Regions from separate parts of the Sodalis sp. RH22 genome, predicted to be linked through region 2. Evidence: riboswitches for the same ligand, from Rfam matches in the RefSeq annotation. Region 2 holds a riboswitch; the other holds the start of a gene.

Region 1 (3,418 bases), 2.5 Mb from region 2:
AGCGATGGAAAAGTCTTGCGCAGAGTTGAAGGAGATATGCAGTGAAATCCGCACGAGATGCGATACAGAACAGTGGCGCCACGAGCTATTTGAAAATACGCTGGTGAATTGTTTCATGACCGGACTTATGGCCGGCGCTGCAGCCTTTGTAATAGATTATGTTTATCAAGCCGCCCATAACCAGTTTAATCATAAGCCTGGCATGTTAAAGATGTCCATGGTCAGTTTTTTTATGGGTGCGTTATTTTATCTCGGTCTCATGAAAATAAACGATACCGCTTTAGGCTTCGATTGCTAGTTCAGCGCCTTTGCTGTCCGCACCCCGGGGGCGGTCGGTCAAGCTGAAATGTCACCAGCATTGACTATGACAGTGACAAATAAACATCCTTTAAGGGGGATCAGCGGCTCTAGGCGGGCACGAAGCATGCGTAAGAGCCTCATTTTAGGTGCCATTGATCTATGGCTGCGTTTTGGCGGTTAACAGCACTCCGCATTCCATATGGCGGGTATAAGGAAATTGATCAAACAGCGCCAATCGTTCGATACGGTGGGTTTCCGCCAACGTTGTCAAATTACCGCACAACGATTCCGGGTTACATGAGATATACAGGATGCGCGGATACCCCTGCACCAGCCTGACGGTGGCATCATCCAACCCGCTGCGCGGCGGGTCGACAAATATGGTTTCGCAGCGGTAGCTTGCCAGGTCGATGTCCTTCAGGCGGGTAAACTCCCGCACCCCTTGCATGGCTTGGGTAAACTCCTCAGCCGACATGCGGATAATCTGCACGTTGGTCATTCGATTGGCGGCGATATTAAACTGTGCCGCTTCCACCGAAGGCTTGGCTATTTCCGTGGCCAGCACCCGGTTAAAATTGCCCGCCAGCGCCAGGGAAAAATTGCCGTTGCCGCAATACAGCTCCAGCAGATCCCCTTGTGCCGGTTCAGTGGCCGAGAGCGCCCACTCAAGCATCTGGATATTCACGGCGGCGTTGGGTTGGGTAAAGCTATTTTCGATTTGACGGTAAATGATTTCCCGTCCCGCCACCGGCAAGCGCTCATCGACATAATCACGGTCCAGGCAAATTTTGGTTTTGGTGGCGCGGCCAATCAGGTTGACCGCAAAACCCTGCGTCCTCAGATGATCGCGCAGCGCGCCCGCATGCTCGCGCCATTCGTCGTCTAACGGACGATGATAGATAAGGGTAATCACCGCTTCACCGCTCAGGGTCGTCAGGTAATCAAGCTGGAACAGCTTGCGCCGCAGGATCGGCGATGGCCGCAATGCGTCCATCATGGCGACCATCAATCGGTTCATCAGTTCGCCGCCGGCGGCGAAGTGATCGATGCGGATCCGGTCCTTGGTCTGCTGATCAAACATTATATGATACAAATCCTGCTCATCATGCCAGACCCGGAATTCAGCACGCATCCGGTAATGTTCGGGCTGCGAGCGGAATATTTCCGCCTCGGGCGCCTGAAACGCCGCCATCATCGCGTTCAGTCGAGCGGCTTTTTCCGCCAGTTGGGTTTCATACGCGCTAATGGGTAACGTCTCGTCGGTCATGATGATCTCTCGCTAATATCCGTTATTTGTACCACTTTGTGGGGGATTGTAGGGGATAAACCGGTGATGTCCAGTGTTGTTGCGCTTATAAATAGTTTGATTATTAGTGCTATAGACATGCTTATCTCTTTGATTGTAGGATTATTGTCCGGTCTTTCGTAAGTTAAAAGGGAATCCAGTGGAAAGCTGGAGCTGACGCGCAGCGGTAAGGGGACTTCAGGGCGATCGCGCAAGCAGACACTGTCTTTATGATGGGAAGTCGTCGCCTGGCGTATTATACGCATCCCAAGCCCGAAAACCTGCCGGTATTCTGTCGCAATATCCCTGTTTATCGCGAGCCATCAAACATGGAACCTGCGGCATCCTATTTTATCATTTGGATGCTATGGCAATGCCTAAGATTAACAATACCGTGCTGCTGGCGCTCTGCGTCACGGCATTCTCCGGGTGGGCGCAAGACGGCGCCCAGGATCAGGCCGCGCAAATGATGGTCGTATCCGCCAACCGTTTTCCCCAGCCAATATCCACCGTACTGGCACCGACCAGCGTGGTTACCCGCAGCGATATTGACCGCGGCCAGATCAAATCGGTGGCCGAAGCGCTAAGCCGTCTGCCGGGCGTGGATATCGCCCAATCCGGCGGATTGGGGCAGCAAAGCTCATTGTTTATCCGCGGCACCGATTCAAGCCATGCCCTGGTGCTGATAGACGGCGTGAGGCTGAACCAGGCCGGCATCTCAGGTTCTTCCGACCTTAGCCAGATTCCGCTGTCCTTGGTGCAGCGCATCGAATATATCCGTGGCCCGCGTTCCGCGGTCTATGGGTCGGACGCCATCGGCGGCGTGGTGAATATCATTACCACACGCGAGCAGCCGGGCACCACCCTCAGCACCGGCATAGGGTCCCATGGCTATCAAACCTATGATGGCTCCACCCAGCAACAGCTTGGAGAGGACACCACCGCCACCGTTGCGGGCAACTATACCTATACCCATGGTTTTGATGTGCGCGCCAACCTGCCGGATACCTATGGCGATCCCGCGCAGCCCGACCGCGATGGTTTTATGAGCAAAACGTTGTTTGCCTCGCTTGATCATATCTTTAACCAGCAGTTCAGCGGTTTTGCCCGCGCCTATGGCTACGACAACCGCAGCGGCTATGACGGCAGCTACGCCTATACCGACCCTGATCATTTTGACGCGCTGCCCGATACCCGTAAACTCTACAGCCGTACTTACGATACCGGCATGCGTTACCAGGACGGGATCTACGCGTCGCAGCTGTCCTTTAGCTATAACCATACTCAGGATTATAACTACGATCCTCAATATGGACCCTATTCCGCCTCCGCCACCCTTGACGATTCCAAACAGTATAATGCGCAGTGGAGCAATACCCTGCAGACAGGCCATGGCACGGCAGGCGCTGGGGTGGACTGGCAAAAGCAGACCACCGAACCAGGCACCGGTTACCTTACCGACGGCTATGAGCAACGCAATACCGGTATCTACGCCACCGCTTCGCAGCTTGTCGGGCCGGTTACCCTCGAGGGCGCGGTGCGCGGTGATGATAATTCGCAGTTCGGCTGGCACGGCACGTGGCAAACCAGCGCCGCCTGGGAGTTCATTGAGGGCTACCGGCTTATCGGGTCTTACGGCACCGCCTACAAGGCACCCAACCTGAGTCAGCTTTACAGTGGTTTTGGCGGCAACGAAGATTTAAAACCCGAGGAGAGCAAGCAGTGGGAGGGCGGGGTGGAAGGGCTGACCGGCCCGCTGACCTGGCGCGTCTCGGCATACCGCAACGATATCGACAACCTGATTGATTATGACACCAACGACGACACTTATAA
Region 2 (3,418 bases):
GATACCGTCAAGCTGCCCGAAGTGCAGGAGAGCAGTTCCTTCACCTGGCGCCAGAACGGCGTGCTGGCCGAGCATTTCGAGAACATTCCGGTTATCGATTACGACCGGTTGCTGTCTTCCGCCGATTTGCTGAAAATCATCGTTGATAATTACCTTAAGCAACAGCTTGATTTCGTGGTGATTAAGGAACACGCGCCGGCGAGCGCCGGGCACCGGGCGGCGATCCCAAGCGCGCATGACGGCAAAATGAAAAAGGTGCTGCGTTATATCGACAGTCATTACTCCGAGGACCTGCGTCTTGAGGACGTGGCGGCGATGGTCTATCTCAGCCCTTATTATTTCAGCAAATTATTCAAAAAATACCAAGGCGTGGGTTTTAACGCCTACGTGAACCAGCAGCGTATGGAAAGCGCGCGCCAGATGCTGGAGCAAAGCGACTGGTCCATCGCCGTCATTGCGCGCAACCTCGGTTTTTCCCAGGCCAGCTATTTTTGCAAAGTATTTCGCCAGGCCTATCGCATTACCCCCCAGGCGTATCGTGAGCAGCGTTTATCCGCGCTGAATAACAGCCCGGCGAAAAATATCGCCATGCCGCGTAATTAATCCTTTTTCCCTTTTGTCGCTTTAATTATTGTGACGTTATTATTTCCAGCCGATCGTGATCTCATTTTTTAAATTTAACCAACGCTATTTAATGCTATGGCTTTCGCCGCTGAAAATGGCCGCTCATCGCGCCATGCCGTGGCATGGCTAATTGCCGATAGCTAAAAAGTGTTATCCCCCGACAATAAATTTTAATCAAATCATCGCCGGCGAACATTTTTTTTGATCCAATCCGGGGTATATTTTCCCCAGATACTTTAGATTAACGATGACAGGGGCGCCGCCGGCAACGATTTGCCATTTCCGCGCGGCGCCAATGCCAATGTTACCAGGTTGCACGCGCCGCAAGGCCGTCAGGGAAGGAGGTGTGAATCCTCCGCAGCCCCCGCTGCTGTAATGCCGACGAATCCGGCGTCACCACTGATCGAAAATGATTGGGAAGGGCCGGAGGAGGATGACGCAAAGCCAGAAGACCTGCCTGATAACAAGAGCCGTACCGGCTCGGTAACAACTCCTTCGGTGGGAAGCGGGTTGTCCTAACGACTGCGTCGGGATAGCGCCTTTCCGCCGCCGTTGCTTACGACAATCCCGTTCGGCCCGCCCTGGCATTACGGGATACGGATGAAAGCGATACTGATTGGCGGCGCGCAAAGCGGGACCGGGAAAACATTGCTGACGCTCGGCCTGCTGCGGGTGCTGGCCAGGCGCGGCCTCAGAGCGCAGCCGTTCAAGTGCGGGCCGGATTATATCGATACCGGCTGGCATGAAGCGGTCAGCGGCATCGCCTCGCATAACCTGGACGCCTATATGCTGGGGGCTGACACGCTTAACGGCCTGTTTAACCGGCATATGCAAACTGCCGACGTGGGCGTTATCGAAGGCGTCATGGGACTCTACGACGGCCTGGGCAGCGACGGCGGCGACTGCAGCAGCGCCGCGCTGGCCAAGCAGCTGGGCGTGCCGGTGGTGCTTATTATCGACGGCAAGGCGGTATCCACCTCGGCCGCCGCCACCGTACTGGGCTTTCAACTGTTTGATCCCGCCGTCAACATCGCCGGCATTATCGTAAACCGGGTATCCTCCGCCAATCATTTCAACCTGATTAAAACCGCCATTACCCGCTACTGCGATCTGCCGGTGCTGGGGTATCTGCCGCCGCTCAGCGACTGGGCATTGCCCTCCCGGCATCTGGGCCTGGTGCCGGCGCAGGAAAACCGGCGCCTGGAGGCGCAATGGGACCAACTGGCGGATGCGGTGGAACAGCATATCGATATCGATTGTCTTCTGCGTCTTGCCGACTGCCAGCCCGCGGCGGGCCGCCTGCCCGCGCCGCCCGCCGCGCCGCGTTATGCGCAGCTGACGCTGGCGCTGGCCGAGGACGAGGCGTTTCATTTCTATTATCCGGATAATCTGCAGCTCCTGCGCGATATCGGCGTGCGTATCGTGCCGTTCAGCCCGCTAAACGATCGGGAACTGCCTGCGTGCCAGATGATTTACCTCGGCGGCGGTTTTCCGGAACTCTTCGCCGACCGGCTGACGGCCAACGGCGCGATGCGGGCAGCGCTGCTGCGGGCCGGTCTGCAGGGCACGGCCATCTACGCCGAATGCGGGGGGCTGATGTACCTGGGGACTTCCCTGGAGGATCAGCAGGGCCGCGTCTTCCCCATGGTCGGCCTGTTGCGCGGCGTCAGCCGCATGAGCGAGGGACTCAAGCGTTTCGGCTATTGCGAGGGGCGGGCGCTGGCCGATAATCTGCTGACCGCCAGGGGAGAAACGTTACGCGGTCACGAATTTCACCATTCCGAATTTATCACCGATGAGCCGCCGCTGTTTACCCTCACCAAACGCGCCGCCGGCGGCGAGGTAAAACAGTGGCCGGGCGGTTATGGCGACGCCACGCTTCTCGCCAGCTACCTGCATGTGCATTTTTACCAGCGCCCGGCCTTGCTGCGGCGCTGGCTGGATAAAGGATGCGAGCTGCTATGACCTTGAGCGCCTACCTCGCCGGCTACCTGCTGGATCTGTGGCTTGGGGATCCGCCGCACTGGCCGCATCCGGTGCGCTGGATAGGCCATGCCGTCACGGGCCTGCAACGCGTTATCCGCCGTTGCTGCCGCAGCCGCCGGGCGCTGTATATCGGCGGCGGCGCGCTGTGGCTGCTGGTGGTGGGCGGCAGTGGGGGATTGACCTGGGCCTTGCTGCGCCTGCTGTCCTTTTCGCCCGCGCTGGAGTGGCTGGCCACCGCCTGGCTCACCTACACCCTGCTGGCGACCCGCTGCCTGCGCGATGCCGCCATGGCGGTTTATTACGTGCTGCGCGCGGACGACCTGGCGGCGTCGCGCCGGCAGCTGTCCTACATTGTCGGCCGCGATACCCAGCACCTGACGCGGCCGCAAATGATGCGCGCGGTGGTGGAAACGGTGGCGGAAAACAGCGTTGACGGCGTAATAGCGCCGCTGTTCTGGCTGTTTATCGGCGGCGTGCCGCTGGCGATGGCCTATAAGGCGGTCAATACCCTGGATTCCATGGTGGGGTACCGCACGCCGCAGTACGAAGCCATCGGCTGCGTATCGGCGCGAATGGACGACGCGGCCAACTGGCTGCCGGCGCGATTGGGCTGGCTGCTGCTGGCGCTGGCCGCCGGCCTGTTGCGTCTGGACGGGCGCGGCGCCTGGCGCATTGGCTGGCGCGATCGCTATCAGCATAAAAGCCCGAACTGCGCCTGGTCGGAGGCGACGGTGGCGGGCGCGCTGGGGGTGCGGCTGGGCGGACCCAATGATTATTTCAGCATCCGGGTGGAAAAACCCTGGATTGG

Evidence for each region. A riboswitch is a leader RNA that binds a small molecule or an ion and turns the genes downstream of it on or off. The one in region 2 is predicted to bind cobalamin.
Region 1: it holds a riboswitch for cobalamin, as region 2 does, so the genes downstream of both, btuB (TonB-dependent vitamin B12 receptor BtuB) here and ACL2XN_RS05600 (cobyrinate a,c-diamide synthase) in region 2, are expected to answer to the same signal.

The regions. Positions count from the first base shown of each region.
Region 1 is NZ_CP178731.1:3,681,870-3,685,287, reverse strand. Features, by position in the region: gene ACL2XN_RS16725 (hypothetical protein) at 1-298, shown strand, start outside; gene trmA (tRNA (uridine(54)-C5)-methyltransferase TrmA) at 458-1,567, opposite strand; cobalamin riboswitch at 1,700-1,889, shown strand; gene btuB (TonB-dependent vitamin B12 receptor BtuB) at 1,959-3,418, shown strand, end outside.
Region 2 is NZ_CP178731.1:1,231,403-1,234,820, reverse strand. Features, by position in the region: gene pocR (transcriptional regulator PocR) at 1-603, shown strand, start outside; cobalamin riboswitch at 917-1,100, shown strand; gene ACL2XN_RS05600 (cobyrinate a,c-diamide synthase) at 1,225-2,589, shown strand; gene cbiB (adenosylcobinamide-phosphate synthase CbiB) at 2,586-3,418, shown strand, end outside.